One region of the Alteromonas sp. BL110 genome, then DNA from elsewhere that is predicted to be linked to it. Evidence: predicted binding sites of a transcription regulator. Region 1 holds the regulator's gene; each other region holds the start of a gene.
The links. Region 1 encodes MetJ, which represses methionine synthesis genes. Its sites were predicted from a motif close to TAGACGTCTAGACGTCTA; they were not measured.
Positions count from the first base shown of each region.

Region 2: a site for MetJ is predicted at 2,791-2,808, ahead of msrA (peptide-methionine (S)-S-oxide reductase MsrA). Genes of this name have one in related genera too.
Region 3: a site for MetJ is predicted at 2,688-2,705, ahead of metA (homoserine O-acetyltransferase MetA). Genes of this name have one in related genera too.

Region 1 covers NZ_CP031967.1:2,216,773-2,222,934, forward strand. Annotated here, with positions in the region: gene metF (methylenetetrahydrofolate reductase) at 61-948, opposite strand; gene metJ (met regulon transcriptional regulator MetJ) at 1,109-1,441, shown strand; gene D1814_RS09730 (malic enzyme-like NAD(P)-binding protein) at 1,653-2,888, opposite strand; gene D1814_RS09735 (hypothetical protein) at 3,499-3,816, shown strand; gene rpmE (50S ribosomal protein L31) at 3,985-4,197, opposite strand; gene priA (primosomal protein N') at 4,642-6,162, shown strand, end outside.
Region 2 covers NZ_CP031967.1:2,490,128-2,496,289, forward strand. Annotated here, with positions in the region: gene D1814_RS10790 (alkaline phosphatase family protein) at 1-695, opposite strand, end outside; gene D1814_RS10795 (hypothetical protein) at 942-2,063, shown strand; gene msrA (peptide-methionine (S)-S-oxide reductase MsrA) at 2,169-2,714, opposite strand; gene D1814_RS10805 (thiol-disulfide oxidoreductase DCC family protein) at 2,973-3,368, shown strand; gene D1814_RS10810 (SDR family NAD(P)-dependent oxidoreductase) at 3,358-4,083, shown strand; gene D1814_RS10815 (sodium-dependent transporter) at 4,414-5,835, shown strand; gene D1814_RS10820 (NAD-dependent epimerase/dehydratase family protein) at 6,052-6,162, opposite strand, start outside.
Region 3 covers NZ_CP031967.1:598,694-604,855, forward strand. Annotated here, with positions in the region: gene metH (methionine synthase) at 1-604, opposite strand, end outside; gene D1814_RS02665 (homocysteine S-methyltransferase family protein) at 614-1,681, opposite strand; gene metA (homoserine O-acetyltransferase MetA) at 1,685-2,623, opposite strand; gene D1814_RS02675 (DUF2802 domain-containing protein) at 2,746-3,180, opposite strand; gene D1814_RS02680 (chemotaxis protein CheW) at 3,242-3,733, opposite strand; gene D1814_RS02685 (chemotaxis protein CheW) at 3,751-4,557, opposite strand; gene D1814_RS02690 (ParA family protein) at 4,565-5,329, opposite strand; gene D1814_RS02695 (protein-glutamate methylesterase/protein-glutamine glutaminase) at 5,358-6,162, opposite strand, start outside.

The DNA.
Region 1 (6,162 bases):
CGCATAGTGGAGTGCGCCTTTAGTCATCTACTCGTATAGCGGTGTTACCGCGATACAAAATCAATTGCCGGAACGCAAACCTAACATATGGCAGATAGCATAGCTTAACTCGCTGCGATTTAGGGTATAGAAGTGGAAGTGTTTAACCCCTTCTTTTGCCAGAACTTTCACTTGGTCCATAGCAATATTAGCGCCTATCAAGTTACGAGTGGCTTGATCGTCGGCATCAAGACCGTCGAACATTTTATGTAGCCAGCCCGGTACGTGAACGTCCGTAAAGCCGGCAAACCTTACTAACGTTTGGTAGTTAGTCACAGGTAAAATGCCTGGAACTATGTCTAAGTCCACACCCGCCGCGGCTGCACGGTCTCTAAATCGCAGGTAAACACTCGTGTCAAAGAAGAACTGGGTAATCGCTTCGGTAGCGCCAGCTTCAGCTTTGCGTTTAAGATTTAGCAAGTCGAACTGCGCATTTGGCGCTTCAGGGTGCTTTTCAGGGTAGGCAGCAACCGAAATATCAAAATCGGCAACGTCTTTTAGTAAGGCAACTAAGTCAGAGGCATACATTTCTGTTTTGTCTACCCCTTTAGGTAAGTCGCCACGAAGGGCAACTATACGGCGAATGCCTGAGTCCCAGTAGTCTTTTGCAATTTGTTTTAGCTCATCGCGACTAGCATCAACACAGGTCAAGTGAGGAACTGCAGCTACATCAGTCTGCTGCTGAATGCGTTTTACCACATCGTGAGTTCTGTCACGCTCACCGCTATTAGCACCGTAAGTAACCGACATGTAGCTTGGTTTAAGTGGCGCTAGGCGTTCAACCGACTTCCACAAAGTCTGTTCCATGGCTTCCGTTTTAGGCGGAAAAAATTCAAAAGATACATCAATATCCCGCAGCTCCGACAGGGACTGGTTTAATGCATCGATACCTTGTGCGTAAGAAACCATGGTTTATACTCTCAAAAATGTAATATTATAGACGTTTAGACGTCTAAATTAAAGAATATATGTCTAGACGTCAAGAGGTTTACACTGCTCAATTGACCTTTTCGTGAACTTGTTTAGAATTTCTCTTCATAATATAAAAAGAGTAGACCGAGTTAGTACAATGGCAGAATGGAACGGTAAATATATTCACCCCTACGCAGAGCATGGGAAAAAGAGCGAGCAGGTAAAGAAAGTCACTGTCTCTATACCTATTAATGTGCTTAAAGCACTTACTGATGAGCGTACCCGCCGCCAAATCAATAATTTGCGCCACGCCACTAATTCGGAACTGTTGTGTGAAGCGTTTTTACACGCGTTCACCGGGCAACCTTTGCCTAACGACGATGACCTGCGTAAAGACAACCCCAATCGCGTGCCGGCTGAAGCTAGACGGATTATGGAAGAAATGGGTATAGATCCAAGCTTCGAAAATGATGTGTCTGAAGACGACTGATATTTAGCATTAAAGAGAAACGGCGCAGTAATGTAAGTTAAGCTTACAATACTGCGCCGTTTTTTATTTACTGGTGTTCTTTGAGCGTACCTTTTACAAGTAATGGTTGAGCGTTAACCCAACCACTATAGTATTTAACTGAACAAGTGCAGTCTTGAACTAGACCAATATAGTCTTGAACTAGACCAATATAGCCTTATGCGCCAAAATTTTACTCTTCTGGAGCTTCAGGCACGCGAGCAACACCCGATTCAATGGCAGCTTTTGACACGGCCGTAGCGATACGTTCGCACAAACGTGGGTCCATAGGTTTAGGAATAATATAGTCCTTCCCAAACGTTAGGCTGTCACTTTTACTTGCAGTTAATACTTCTTCTGGAACAGGCTCCTTCGTGATAGCACGAAGGGCTTCAACCGCCGCCACTTTCATTTCATCGTTAATAGCCGTTGCGCGAACATCTAGGGCGCCGCGGAAAATAAACGGAAAGCACAGCACATTGTTTACTTGATTAGGGTAGTCAGAGCGTCCGGTCGCCATGATAAGGTCTTGACGTACTTCGTGAGCAAGTTCAGGCTTTATTTCAGGGTCTGGGTTAGAGCATGCAAATACAATTGGGTTTTCTGCCATTAACGAAAGCGCTTCAGGCGGTAAAACATCAGGGCCTGATACACCTACAAAGATATCTGCGCCTTCCATTACGTCTTCAAGCGTACGCTTGTCAGTATTGTTAGCAAATAGCTTTTTGTGCTCGGTTAAGTCTTCGCGTCGAGTATGGATAACGCCTTTTCTGTCTAACATATAAATACGCTCACGCTGGGCGCCGCACTTAATAAGTAGCTCCATACAGGCAACCGCTGCTGCACCGGCACCCATACACACGATTTTAGCGCTCTCTATATTCTTTCCCTGAATCTCTAGAGCGTTGAGCATACCTGCAGCGGTTACAATAGCGGTACCGTGCTGATCATCATGGAAAACCGGAATTTTACAGCGCTTAATGAGCTCTTGTTCAATTTCAAAGCACTCAGGCGCTTTGATATCTTCTAGGTTTATACCGCCAAATGTGTCAGCAATATTCGCCACGGTATTAATAAATTCCTCAGTCGTACGATGCTTTACTTCAATATCAATGGCGTCTAGACCAGCGAAGCGTTTAAACAACAGCGCTTTACCTTCCATGACAGGTTTTGAAGCTAATGGGCCGAGGTTCCCCAGCCCTAAGATCGCGGTTCCGTTACTAATAACAGCGATAAGGTTGCCTTTACCCGTATACTTATAGGCATTATCTGCATCTTCGGCGATTTCTCTGACTGGCTCGGCAACGCCTGGGCTATAGGCAAGAGCAAGATCGTCGACGCTATCTGCTGGTTTAGATAGCTCTACGCGGATTTTTCCAGGTGTGGGTTTGGCGTGATAGTCGAGTGCGCGTTGTCTAAAATCTGACATGTAAAAAGGTATCCTTAGATGTAGGGTTCATCGGTGTTTTCGTTCACGCTCTGTAGCTATTTTATTATCGTTATAGTTATAGGTAGATAAACGTAAGCGCGTTACAACCACGTAATGACAAAAGTAATTATAAATAGTTGTTAGCATTGGTGTGGCATGTTGGAAACTGCAGACATGGCGTTAACCCATCCTGACTTTCCTCACACACGGCTATTGGTACTATGTCTAATATTTAGACCAAGTTTTATACCCAAAAGCGCCACAAGCCTTATCAGTAAAGCATTATTCATAAAATTAATGCTCACTATCAAGGTGCCGATCGCAACTCTAACACAGCCAATCACTGTGTACATATCTGATCAGAATTCTCAATTATCAATGTAGGTTAGGCTTACTAATTAGACCAGTAAAATAAGCCTATAATTGCCATTCATAGAATTTATTTTTACGGTTAAATGTATTTAGGGGGTGTATCTTAAAAGCAGCATAGATAGACGTACTAAAACGACTTTAGAAAATATAAATAAAAAAGTCCTCGTTAATTTTAGGTTTTATATTTCTGATAAAATACTAAGAAAGCCCTTTCTAATTAGCTTTGAAGACGCAGGATATGACAGAAAGAAAACTAATCGCAGTGCTAACTGACGTGTGTGAAAATGTAAAGTCTGACGATAGTGGGTTCGTATGGCTAACTCATTTAGGGCATTGGAAAGCCCCGAAAGTAATTGCGGTGTTTAATACGGAGCAGAAGAAACAGCAAGCATTGTCTAATGGATGGGATATGGACTTTATAAGTAAGGTGAATATAGCCCTTGAATCTATAAAATCTATTTCTGCTGGTATCTATTTCGATAGTGAAGAAGCGTGTAAAAAGCAAAGTAGGGGGGACTGGGATAAACACTTGTCAAAACTCGAAAAACTTCATTAAGTATAATGAGTGTTTTGATCTTAATTGTAAGCGATATAGTCAATTAGCTCTAAATTAGAGGTGCTTGCATAAGTGGAAGCTGTTCAACAGTAGTTTCTGACATGAATAGTAACCTTCAGGCAATAAAAAAGCGCCATATAGGCGCTTTTTTCGAACTTGATATCAGGCTTACTTTTTGCCCAATGCACCGAAGCGCTTCTTGAAGCGGTCAACACGACCACCAGTATCAACGTTACGTTGCTTACCAGTGTAGAAAGGATGGCATGATGAACATACGTCTAGGTTGATGTCTTTACCAAGCGTAGAGCGGATGTTAAGCACGTTGCCACATGAGCATGTTGCTTTAATTTCTTCGTACTTAGGGTGGATATCTTGTTTCATTGGGTTACCTCACATAATAAGGCCGTATCGCTATACAACCCGAAGTCGCACACCATACGTTACTTAATTCAAATGATAAGTCGTTCAAAGAACAGCCTATCGCAAAAGAGCGGCGCATAATATAGGATGAAATTGGCTTTATCAAGCGGTTTTTGCCCAAATGTTAGGCAAGTAGGGCTAAATAAGGGGCTTTACACGAGCGACGCAAGAAAGCTAAACCGAAAACATTCCTTTCATGCTTAACAGTAAAGTATGTTTAAATATTTGTCTTTCAAGGCTAGGTCCATATGCGCCAATAGTAAAAGATGTAGCTAGATGCTAGCAGCACAAATTGCTCTAACGTTTGGCTAAGCAAGTAGCCTCTATACAAATAGTTATAGTGTAAAAAACTCAGCAAGCAATTTGCGCGCTGTAAAAGTCATCAAATAAGGTAGAACGTTCGCAATGGCCTATATTCAAGTCGCCGTGCCAGTGCCACTGCGCCAACTTTTCACATATACCCACGATAAGACACTCAGTGCGGGCGTTAGAGTGGTTGTGCCTTTTGGCCCACGCAAACTGGTGGGCGTAGTCGTTGAAACCTTACACAAATCCGAAAGCGAGATTGAAAATTCTGACAAGCTAAAAGCCATTGAGTCAGTACTTGACGATAGCCCTATTATAGATAATGTGTTGCTGAAAATGGCGCAATGGCTGTGGCAGTATTATCATCATGCGCCGGGTGAAGTGCTGCACGCCATGCTGCCTGTTTTATTACGCAAAGGCGAGTTGGCCACTCCCACACCACAAGACATGTTAATGCTTACCGAAGAAGGCAAGCAGACAGTTGCAGATACGTTATCACGGGCGCCTAAACAACAAGCCTGCTTCACTGCCCTGGCTGGTGGTGCTTTGCTAGCCTCGCAGGCGCGTAAACAATATGGTGCACCTGCAGTTAAAGCGCTTGTTGAAAAGTCTTTGGTACATATCGAAGAAATAGCACCTGAGTTTAAGCCAGGTAGTTGGCTTGCCTCGTTATCGCTTTCTGAAAAGCCAATTCCCGACACAGAGCAATCGGTTGCCATTGCCGCACTTAATCGTCAGCAAGGTAACTTCGCGGTAAGTTTGCTTGAAGGGGTTACCGGTAGCGGTAAAACGGAAGTGTACCTTCAAGCCATTGAACCCTTACTGCGCGACGGAAAACAAGTGCTGATACTTGTGCCAGAAATTGGACTTACACCGCAAACCGTGTCTCGTTTTGAGAAGCGCTTTGGCATTGCTGTGGGCGTTTTGCATTCTCAGATCTCTGATAAAGAACGTTTACATGTTTGGCAACGTGCAAAAGCCGGTGAACTCGGTATTATCATTGGCACCCGCTCGGCTATTTTCACGCCGCTGCATAACCCCGGCATGTTGATTGTAGATGAAGAACACGACGAGTCTTTTAAGCAGCAAGATGGGCTTCGCTATCACGCTCGTGACCTGGCAGCAATGCGTGCCAAGCAGCACAATATTCCGCTGTTACTAGGCAGCGCCACGCCCGCGTTTGAAACACTTAACAACGCACTAAATGGCCGCTATGCCCATTTGCAGTTAACCAAGCGAGCGGGAGGTGCAAAAAGCACGCATCAGCATGTATTGGACGCCCGCGACCAACCTATTCATTACGGCATTTCACAAGGCTTGCTAACGATAATGCGCCAGCATATTAGCGCAGGAAATCAGGTATTGGTATTTGTGAATCGAAGAGGTTACGCGCCAGCGCTGCTTTGCCATCGCTGTGGTGAAACCGTCATGTGTAAGCGCTGTGACCGACCTTATACCGTGCATAAAGCGCAGAACCGCTTACAGTGTCATCACTGCGGTGGCATGCGCTCAATGCCATCGAACTGCGAAGCTTGCCATCACAATGAATTAGTGACGGCGGGTACGGGGACCGAGCAAGTGGAGCAAGGGCTTGCAAGTTTATTCCCAGGCATCAAGCAA
Region 2 (6,162 bases), 270 kb from region 1:
GGCTTTTTCTTAGCACCAAAGAATATTGAAGACAGTACCGTATTGGTCGCTATTTGCGGCAGAAGCTGTTCACGTTCATAAAACCCAAACTCATGGGTTGCGAGTTCACTAGTGTTGCTTACCACTGCGCCCTCAAGCCCCTCGTGGTAAAGGCCTAAACGCTCTATCACACTGTGAATAGCTTTAAGCATTGGCCCAGCGACATCATCTGCGTAAATTTGATCTCCCGTCATCAATAAAAGATCGGGAAAGCCCTTGTTTTTTTCAAACGCATTTTTATGAAGAACGTCAACCTGCGCCAGCGCATCATCATTGTCAAAGTGGGGTTTGCGGCAAGAGCCATGCAAAATGGTTTCGGGTGTTTCTGTGTAGTGAAAGCTTGGCGAAGATTGACCATTGTAGAGTATTGCGCGCTGTTCTTTTTCCCATCTGGCTTGGGCAGATGGATCGTCAAAAAACAGTTGATAGCTAATTCGCGCTCTGTCTTTAAAAGTCTCAGCCGCATAAAAAGAGATGACATGGATAAAAGCACAAGAGCCTACGCGTACAGTTTCACTCCGGCACTCACCTGATATTGCCTGGTCACAGACCGACAGTTTTAATAGTGGTGCTTCGGCGTTACAGGTGACTACCCATATATGGCTTTCAGTAGGCGTCACTTTTCTAACTATTGGCCCTGCTATGACTTGGGGCAAGTGCTGCGTAGGAATGACTTTCTCCTTCAATACTCGATTTACTAGCTAAAACTTTTTTTGCCCCTACATTGAGGCGCTTTACGATCTTGATTGTCTTTTACACACCACAAACGCATTGGTATGTAAATAATCGCTATAACCTTACTCTTTTTTGTGCGTAAACGGTATGCTCGATATACTCCCTTACAATTTTTTCAGTTTTTGCTTTTGCTCTCGCTCTAGTGAGTCGGAAGAGGACTTCATATTATGCTTAAATATTTATCCGCCACTGTCTTAATCGCGATGCTGGTCACTGCATGCAGCGAGCCCAAAGATGTCATTATTAGTCCAGAACCTACCGATTTGACAGAAACAACGGTAGGGAACTGGATTCTTGATGACTCTGGAAAAGTCATGTTCGACCCACAAACTTCTGGGCTAGTCGTGTTGGACGGAGAGCTTGTTACCATTGCAGATGCAAGCGCAGATGTTACTCAGCAGTTGAAGTTACACAGTATTTCTCCAGACACGGCAACGCTAAGTGCGTCTAGTGAGCGCTTTTCGTTTTCAAGGAATGTGCGCCGAAGCTGCTTCTATAACTACTTAAGCGAGCAACCAGATTTAGAAGCGTTAGCGGTAGACCCAAGAGATGCTAATGTCATTTATACGGTCACAGAAGATGCAACCCGTACAGGCGCCTTAAGCCCCCGTTGTGAAACCAAGTACGAAGATACAGGCTCTACAGACTACCCAACCCTGTTGATTAAACTAACGCGAAAGGACAATGGCGCAGTTGAAATGTCAGATGTGCGTCCGCTCCAGTTTCCTACTGTTTTGGAAGTAGGGAATTTTCCAAATGACGGTATTGAAGGCCTGACTATGTCAGAAGACGGTACTTTGTATTTGGCATTAGAAAAAGATAAGGCGGGGCAACCGAGAATTTTCACATTGTCTATTGATCAAAACTTTTTCTCTTCGAGCGATTTTGCCAGTGTGAGCGAACCGAACCTTCAGCTTCCTTCGTTTACCTCGGGTAATCACCCCATAAATGGCTTGGCTTTATATACGCATTCAACAGGCGAGTCTTATTTGTTTGGCGCGGCTAGAAATGACAATGAGCTATGGATCATTGATACCAGCGGTAGCAAGCCGACGAAGCGGATTACCATTATTTTTGACGTTGCCGGCGACCAAAATTGCAAACAATACACAATGGACAATTCATCAATGGAGGGGTTAGTCACTATTGATAACACACTATGGATCATCAACGATCCGTGGGAAAAAAATTACATGAAAAACGCGACTTGTGAAGCGCATAAAACGCGTTATGAAGATTTAGCGCCGTTGCTGTTTTCGATAGAAATCAATGATGTTTGGTTTGATTAGCGTTTATCTACTTACGATGTTCTTAAAATTGAAAAAGGGTTGCTACTAGGCAACCCTTTCGTTTTTAGCCAACCTGTAAAACGCCGCTAATAAAGCTTATTTTACTTATGCATCGCTGCGAAGGCGAGAAGCAAAAGTCTTTTTGAACTTTGCAAGCTTAGGTGCAACCACCATAGAACAATACTGGTTCTGCGGATTATTTTTGAAATAATCCTGATGATAGTCTTCGGCGTCATAGTAGTTATTCACAGCGACTACTTCAGTGACTACCGGGTCAGGCCAGATTTCTTCCTCTGTGATTTGTGCAATAATTTTTTCAGCTTCCGCTTTTTGTGCATCATCATGATAGAAGATTGCGCTGCGATACTGTGTACCCACATCGTTACCCTGTCTATTTAGCTGAGTAGGGTTATGTAGCGCGAAGAAAATCTCTAGAATTTCACGGTAGCTGATGTTGTCTGCATCAAACGTTACTTGTACAACTTCTGCATGGCCAGTGCTTCCTGTACATACCTCTTCATAGGTCGGATCGGCTTTTTCACCACCTGCATAGCCAGAAATTGCTTTTTCTACGCCTTCGACAGTATTAAATGCAGATTCGATACACCAAAAGCATCCGCCTGCTAACGTGGCCACTTGTAAATTTGCCATAATAAAACCTCTCATAATCTTTGCTTGTAGTGTGGGTGCGGGTAAGTCACAACACAAGTCATCCAAGCGTGTTTTTTTATCGTATAAACGAATATTAAATAAGAATAACGTGCGACGGCTTAAAACGGTCTTAAACTGATTACAACAAGAGCGCGGTTAGCGCGTGGCAAACGCGATGTATTCTTTATTTTTCCATGTTTGCATGGGCGAAATCGTCTTTTAAGCGATAAGCGCCTTATGTGGCAGAGGTAGGTAGAAGTGATTATTTTTTATGATGGTTATTGCCCCTTGTGCATAGCCGAAATGCGTCATTTACGCAAAAGAGACAAGCATAACAAACTCACCTTGGTCGACATTCAGGCACCTGATTTTGCAAGTCGTTACCCGGCCATGAATTGGCATGCACTTAATGCAAGAATTCATGGGCTTCGCGAAGATGGTACCCTAATTACTGGGCTTGATGTTACCCATGAAGCGTGGAAAGCAGTAGGTATGGGCTGGATTTATGCTCCGCTTCGCTGGCCCGTTATTCGTTATGCCGCCGATGCTTTCTACAATGTATTCGCAAAACATAGATATACCATTTCTTACCTTTTAACGGGAAAAAAACGCCAGTGCGATCGCTGTGTACCGGGAGAGCCGAATGGAAAATAACGTACTTATAGTGGGCGCATCTGGCGGTATAGCGTCTGCGCTTATCGAACAATATCGTAGTGCAGGCGCAAAGGTGTTTGCAGTAAGTCGTGCAGCTGCAACTGAAAGTAACAACCTAGAAAATGTTTCGTATCATCAAATTTCTGAACAGGATGATAAGCATATCAGCGGTTTTGTAAAACAACTCGCTGAACAAGACGTTGTGTTAAATACGGTAGTAATAACAACCGGTTTTTTGCATAACGAAAGCGAAGGTATTCACCCCGAAAAACGTTTAGAAGAGGTCAGCGAGGAAGCCCTGACTGCGTACTTCGCGACAAACAGCATTATTCCCTCCATATGGCTTAAGCATTTAGTCAACGTTATGAGTAAAGAAGGGGCCACCCTTGTTTGTCTAAGCGCGAGAGTAGGGAGCATATCAGACAACGGGCTTGGCGGATGGTATGGCTACCGTGCATCGAAAGCCGCGCTCAATATGTTTGTCAAAACAGCGTCGGTAGAGTACAAACGTAGATTAAAGGATGTCATGCTGGTTTGTTACCACCCAGGTACCGTTGATACAGGATTATCGAAGCCTTTTCAAAAGAATGTCGCCGCCAAAAAACTCTTTATGCCTGAGTTCACCGCAAAACAGCTTATTCACCATCTTTCAGTGCTTGATCGGAACCAAGCTTGCCATTTTATCGACTGGAATGGCGAAGTGGTAACTTGGTGATACGGTCTATCATCATTTCAGCAAGTTCAACATCAAGACTTTTTATTTCACTGCTGTTACCATGCTATTTTGGGAATGGTGCAGCGTATTGATACGCCCATAGAGGTAGCAATACAACGCGTTGACGCCACACGTGAGTCATAACAATAAACGCCATCCTAATAATAAATAATACCAGTTCGCGCGGCTTGATTCCGACAAGGTCCAAGTACGAACAACAAGTACAAATTGTGAATGCAAAAAAGTGTTTGTTCTATCCAAAACTGATTTGTATGCCACAGGGCGTAACAAGCGAACTGCTATAACAATAACTCAACAAGAGGAAGGGATATGAGCGGGGCCAGAGAACAGTTCGGATCGCGCATAGGTTTTATATTGGCTGCTGCAGGCTCTGCAGTGGGCATTGGTAATTTGGTGGGTTTCCCAGTCGGTGCAGCTAAGAACGGTGGTGGGGCATTCCTTTTAATGTACGCCATTTTTGTTTTTGCCATTTGTTTACCGGTGATGTTGGCAGAGATGTCAGTGGGTCGCCATGCTAAAAAAGACCCGTTAGGTGCATACAGCGCTATCAGTGGTAACGAAAAGAGGTGGAAACTTGCAGGCTGGCTCGCGATTGCCACGCCGTTTATGATTGCCGTTTTCTACATGGTTATTACTGTGTGGCTTTTTGGCTATTTATTCGAGGCAGTAAGTGGAAACTTAGACAAACTCGCCGACCCCGAAACTTTTGGGGTGTTTATTAATTCAGAGTCTATTTTTGTCTACATGGCTGCTGTTGTTGGAGTGGTTTACCTTATCCTTCAAGGCGGTGTAAAAGAAGGCATAGAAAAAGCGGCGAAGCTGCTTATGCCAGCACTTTTCGTAATGCTTATCGGGCTTGTGATCTTCGTACTAACCCGTGAAAACGCAATGGCAGGCGTAGAATTTTATATTGTTCCTGATTTTTCAAAAATCACGGCGGAAGTGGTCAATGGTGCGCTATCCCAAGCCTTTTTCTCACTGTCGTTGGGTATGGGGATTCTTATTACCTACGGTAGTTATATCGACAAACGTGCGGATGTACCGAGCGCTGCGAAGCTAGTGGCATTAACTGACACTGCTGTAGCTTTTACCGCAGGTTTAATGATTCTTCCTGCCATATTCTCTTTCAACCCAGATATCAACCCTGATGAGCTAAGTGAATCGTCTGTAGGTATGATTTTTACTTATCTGCCTAGTATCTTCCTAGCGCTCCAAGACTCCATTGGCTATATGGGCGCTTCGATTGTCGCGAGCCTGTTTTTCCTACTCGTGTTCTTTGCGGCAATTACGTCGCTAGTGTCTATTTTTGAAGTACCAGTAGCGGCACTAATGGACGAAAAAGGCGTTAGCCGTAAATGGGCGCTAGGCTCTCTAGGTAGCATTATGATTGTGCTGGCAATTCTAAGTGCATTGTCGTTTGGTAAAGTTGATATGCTAACATCGTTTATGCATTACGCTGGCGCAGACAAGTCGCTGTTTGACGTAATTTACGATGTATTCTACGACACTATTTTGCCGTTAAACGGCTTGCTAATTTGCTTGTTCGTTATTTATCGTTGGAAGAGTGCTAATTTTAATGCTTCTTTGGAAGAAGGCAGCAGCGGCTATAAAGGCAGCTGGTTTGAAAAGTATGTGGATGTTTCGTTGAAAACCTTTATTCCGCTAATTCTACTTGTGATTTTTGTAAACACGGTGGCGTTGAAATACTTCGGATATAACTTTTTCGGTTAATAAGCCCTATCAACAATAATCACTGTGTTTATAACAAAATAACAGTAAACTAAATTGGATAAACGGCAAGCGCAGGCTTGCCGTTTTTGTTTCTTGGAACCTGTTGTCTATCAACTTACATTGCTTTGGTGACTGGTTCATTAGCACACCTTTGTAACTTTACCAAAGCCTACTCTAGCGGCGTTAAATTAATGCTGACCGAAATGAGCATAAGCCTTAAAACATGCTATAGGGGTCACCATAGATAGGCGTAATGTTAAGCCTGTTCCAACATTGCGCGGCGTCGATAACCTTGCCGGCAGGCTGAGCTTCTGTATTAGAAAAGTG
Region 3 (6,162 bases), 1.6 Mb from region 1:
GTATCTCGCGGGTAGCTTCGATAAAATCAACCGCGTAGTTATCGTGCTCTTCAATACCCGTCGCTACTGCAAAAATATTGGGGTCAAAAATAATATCTTCAGGTGGAAAGCCGATTTCTTCTGTCAGCAGCTTATAGCTGCGCTGACAAATCTCAACTTTGCGGGCTTGTGTATCGGCCTGGCCAGTCTCGTCAAACGCCATAACTACGGTTGCAGCACCATAGCGCTTTATTAGCTTGGCTTGGTTTAAGAAGAGTTCTTCCCCTTCTTTTAAGCTAATAGAGTTAACGATGGCTTTACCCTGCACGCATTTTAGCCCGGCTTCGATAATTTCCCATTTAGACGAGTCGATCATGATGGGTACACGGCTAATATCGGGCTCAGAGGCAATCAGGTTTAAAAAGGTGATCATGGCCTGCTTTGAATCAAGCATGGCCTCGTCCATATTGATATCAATGATTTGAGCACCGTTTTCTACCTGCTGTCTTGCGACATCAAGTGCGGTTTCATAATCACCTTCAAGAATAAGACGTTTAAAGCGAGCAGAGCCTGTAACGTTGGTGCGCTCACCGATATTAATAAATGTAGAAAATTCTGCGCTCATTATGCCCTCCTAGTGTACAAACGGCTCTAGGCCTGACAAACGCATTTTAGGTTCAAATACAGGTACCTTACGCGGCGCAATACCTTCAACCGCATTGGCAATATCGCGAATGTGCTCTGGGGTACTACCGCAACAGCCACCAACAACATTTACAAGCCCGGATTGCGCCCATTCTTTGATGTGTTCGGCCATTTCAGGCCCTTCCATATCGTATTCACCAAATTCGTTAGGCAAACCTGCATTAGGGTGTGCGGATATGAAGCACTCACTCACATTAGCAACTTCATCTACGTATTGACGCAATAGGTCTGGCCCCAGTGCGCAGTTTAAGCCGAAGGAAAACGGGCTAATATGTCGCATTGAGTAGTAAAATGCTTCCGCGGTTTGCCCAGAGAGCGTACGCCCTGAAGCATCAGTGATAGTACCTGATATCATCACGGGTAAAGACATACCTAGTTTTTCAAATACCGACTCTACGGCGAATGCTGCCGCTTTGGCGTTTAACGTATCGAAAATAGTTTCAAGCATGATTAAGTCAGCACCGCCTTCAATGAGAGCTTCGGTAGATTCGCTATACGCTTCCACTAATTCGTCGAACGTGACATTGCGCTTACCTGGGTCGTTAACATCAGGTGAAATAGACGCCGTGCGGTTTGTGGGACCTAACACACCGGCCACGAAGCGAGGTTTATCAGGTGTTTTTGCAGTGTACAGGTCAGCCGCTTTGCGCGCTAACTTAGCCGCAGCCACATTGATATCGCGAGATTGTGCCTGCATATCATAATCGGCCATAGCGATAGTAGTCGCGTTGAAGGTATTCGTTTCTATAATATCCGCGCCAGCTTCAAAGTAATCACAATGAATCTGGTAAATAATGTCTGGCTGGGTAAGCACCAATAAATCGTTGTTACCCTTTACGTCGCAGTGCCAGTCGGCAAACTGTGTTCCGCGATAATCTTCTTCTTCCAATTTGTGGCGCTGGATCATGGTTCCCATTGCACCGTCTAATATAAGAATGCGCTGTTTTGCGGCTTCTGTAAGCGTTGCCTGCGCGTTTGAATTTGTTTTTTGGCTCACGTGCTACCTCTTTGGCTGTGGCTTTTCAGCAAGCTGACTTAAATCGAAAGGCGTGGTCTGGTAGACATAATAATTCAGCCAGTTAGTAAACAAGAGGCTGCCGTGTGAGCGCCACTGTACAATAGGAGACTTGGCTGGATCATCCCCTTCAAAATAATTTTTGGGTACTGCTGGGGTTTGACCCGCGGCGACGTCGCGTAAGTACTCGTCTTTAAGCGTATCAGGGTCGTATTCTGGATGCCCTGTTACAAATACCATACGCTTATCTTCTGACGCCACAATATAAGCGCCTACATCCTCAGATTCTGCTACCACATTTATACCATCAACACTGTTATAGAGAGAGGTATCGATATGTCCATAACGAGAATGTGGCGCATAGAACGTTGGGTCAAAGCCTCTTAATAGTTCGTTATTAGGATCGTTCACTTTATGTTTAAAGACACCTGAAAATTTTTCGTCTCTAAGTTCTCGAGTAATACCATAAAAGTGATACATAGCGGCATGAGCAGCCCAACATAAATACAGAGTAGAATTAACGTGACGCTGTGCCCATTCCAATATTGTGGTCATGGTTTCCCAATACTTCACTTCTTCATAATCAATCAGCGCAAGGGGCGCGCCAGTAACAATAAGGCCGTCGTATTTCTTATTGGCTACCGCTGAAAAGTCGTGATAAAAGGCATCCATATGCGACTGAGGGGTATTTTTTGGCGCTTGATTATCAATTCGAATCAAGTCTACGTTTATTTGTAACGGCGTATTCGACAACAGGCGAAGTAATTGGACTTCTGTTTCTATCTTGTTCGGCATCAAATTGAGAATGCCGACTTCAAGGGGACGAATATCCTGATTGGCAGCCCTATCCATGTCCATGGTGAAAATATTTTCACCTAGTAGTACATTCTGTGCGGGTAACTGCTCAGGAATACGAATTGGCATAGAGGACTCCAGTGATAAATTACAATACCTGTATTGTGTCTATTACTGGCAATATGTCAACATCTTTACGTCTAGACGTCTAAACGTTTTCTTTTTAAGGCGTGCTTATGAATACCAAACAACTAGCAGTTTTGTTTATGCACCATCATTAACATCTCGGCTTCGGCGCGGGGAATGTCACAGGCCTCGATTATTTCCTCAATGCTAGCGCCTTGCTTAACTAAGTCTGCAGCGCGCTGATATAGACGTAGTGAAGGGTCTTGCAGCTTGAGTTCACGAAGCTGATTTTCTATATCGGCTTGCTTTTCATCTAGCTCTTGAAGATGGCGAGTAATGACCAGAGTGCGTGCTTGCGCCTCGGTTTGTTGATTATTTGCATTTTTTGCGAGCGCCTCAATTCGCGCAATAGCAGAGGTACTATTTTTATCACTATCGCTTAAAGCTGTACGTAACTGCTTAACGTGCGAATAGAGGATACTTACCGCAACAGCAAGCACAATGATAAAACCGCACAAAATAAGTTCAATTAAGGTAGGTGCAGCAAGCTGCCAATCCATGGACGTAACCCTTGGGGAAATCTAGGCGGCATCGACAATACTTACCGCCTATTCATTTTATTTAGATACTGCTAAGCTCATCCCACTCTTCGTCGCTTAGCAATTTATTTAAATCAACAAGAATAAGCAGTTCGCCATCACGATTGCTAACGCCTTGGATAAATTTAGCACTTTCTTCAGTACCAACGTTAGGTGCGCTGTCGATTTCTGAAGATTTTAAGTACACCACTTCGGCGACGCTATCCACTAAGATACCGACAACCTGTTCGTCAGACTCAATAATCACTATACGAGTGTTGTCTGTGATTTCCGTTGGTGGAAGCCCAAAACGCGCACGGGTATCAATGACGGTTACCACGTTACCACGCAAGTTGATAATACCAAGCACATAATCGGGCGCACCGGGTACAGGGGCTATTTCGGTATAACGCAGCACTTCTTGTACTTGCATTACGTTAATACCGTAAGTTTCTTCACCTAAGCGATACGTCACCCATTGAAGGACTTCATCGTTACTGTCGCTAGCGTTATTATTCATTCTTTCGTCGCTCATGAACCTGGCTCCCAATACTATGGCGTCTGGTCGTTACTGCCTAAGCCTTTGTTAAGCATAGATATTAATTCTTCAACGTCAATTAACGCACACATTTTTTCTTTAACCATCCCTGCTAACCAGGGACGTTTACCTGTGGACTCGCGCCATTTTACGTCATCGGTAGTCAAATTGACCGTGTTTACAAGCTTTTCGCTTGCTAGTCCCCACGCACTCTCTCCTAACATTATAAGATATCGGTAGTTGAGCGATTGTGCGAGGTTTTCATCGTATTTTTCTGGCATTACCCATTTTGCAGAGTCAACAACACTTAGTTTAGACTCTCTGTGCAACATTACACCCATAAACCAGTCAGGTTTTCCAAATAAAGGGCCTATTTTTTCAATTTGGTGGATGCCCCCTAGCGAAGTTAAGGGAACCGCTAGTGTAAGCCCTGCAACCTCAAAGAATAGCGCCTGAAAGCGGAAACCGAGAGTATCCTTTAGTGGAATTTTTAAACTCTTAGGAGCACTTACCTCACTTTCTTCTTCAGTCTTAACAGGTACATCAACCGATGAATGCTGCTTTTCGCTATCAATCGTCTGTGAATTTCGACTTTCAATTAGCGAAGAAACCTCTTGTGCTAACGCTTCTTCCTTATTGACATGCGCTTCACTATCGCTATCCGTTGAGACGAGCGTTGACTCAGCCATTCGCTGAGAGGCCTGCTCAAGCAATTTTGCCGTACGCGCAGTGACATCTTCAGGAGTTTCAGGCTCTTTCAGAAGACTGTCTAGGTATGCCTCCATTACTTCTTCACGGGCAAATGGCGATTGCTTGCTCATGGTCTTGTTATTTCTCCAATACGGCTAACAGTTTATCGTAGGCATTTACACCTCTTGTCTTAGGATACGCAGCAGAGATAGGAAGCTGTACCAGACTCGCATCCCTAAAATGAGTATCCACCGGGATGACACCTTCCCATACACGTTCACCGTAATCACTCATTAAACGCTTTCTCGACGCTAGTGCGGCGTTTGTTCGTTTATCGAACATAGTAGGAATAATTAGGGTATCAAAAGACTTATCTAATGAACGCCCCATTATTTCCATAGTGCGTATCATTCTATCTAAGCCTTTAAGCGCCAAATATTCTGTCTGAGTCGGAACAATAACCTTATCACATGCCGCTAGGGCATTAACCATTAGCACTCCCAAAACAGGGGGGCAGTCGATGATAGCAAAGTCGAACTCACTGGCTATTTTAGCAAGTGCTTTTTTTAGCACTAAGCCCATCCCCTGCTCGCTTCCCATGGTTCTGTCTAACGTCGCTAATGCCATGGTAGCGGGTAGCACATATAGATTGTCGAGCTTTGTAGGACTGAGACAGTCCATTACATTATCGGCAGTAATCTCGTTAGACTTAATAAAAATGTCGTAAACAGAATGGCTTGTCGCTTCTGCATCAATACCAAAATAGTAACTAAGCGATGCGTGGGGATCGGTATCTATCATAAGCACTCGCTTGCCCTTTTGAGCGAGCAAGCCGCCAAGGCTTACGGTTGTAGTAGTTTTACCTACCCCGCCTTTTTGATTTGCCACAGTCCACACTTTCATAATTACTGTTCCATTACTGTTCAAACTGCTATCGCATTTCGGTTTGAACGCAACTGCTTATATCATCAATATTAATGTTTTTACTCGATATATTAGCCACAGCGACAGCTTGAGGCATACCGTAAACCACACAGGAGTCTTGGTCTTGCGCCCAAATAGTCGCGCCCTTATCCTTGAGTATTCGACAACCCTCTCTACCATCTGCCCCCATACCCGTTAAGATGATACCAAGCACGTCGCCCCCATAGACTTTAGCCAGCGAGCTAAAGGTCAGGTCTACACTTGGCTTATAATTCACCTTATCAGACTGGCTTGCATCAACGATGGAAATTCGCTTTTTGCTACCGATAGATTCAAGCAACATTTGCTTTCCTCCAGGGGCAAGATAAGCGTGCCCAGGTGCTAAAATATCGCCATGCTCTGCTTCTTTCACTTTAATTTTACAGTTAGTATCTAAACGCTGTGCAAATGCAGTAGTGAAAGTCCCGGGCATATGCTGCACGAGTAAAATAGGGTAAGGAAAATCTGCAGGTAATGGAGAAAGCACTTTTTGAAGTGCAACCGGTCCACCTGTGGACGCCCCAATAGCTAAACATCTGTACTGTTTACCCGTTGCTCTCACTGAGGAAACGGTAGGCTGCTTGTCGGCGCCTCTATGACCAGAAAGCAAACCCGATGTTTTGAAAAAAGCTTGTTTGGGCGCGTTGTCAGGAAGTTTTCTCGTCTCTGCTGTGCGAAGAGATGGGCGCTTCACGCCCAGACCTCTTCGCGCGATCAACCTGACTTTAGTGCAAAGTAATCGCGACGCATCTTTTCTATCTTTGGCTATGTCT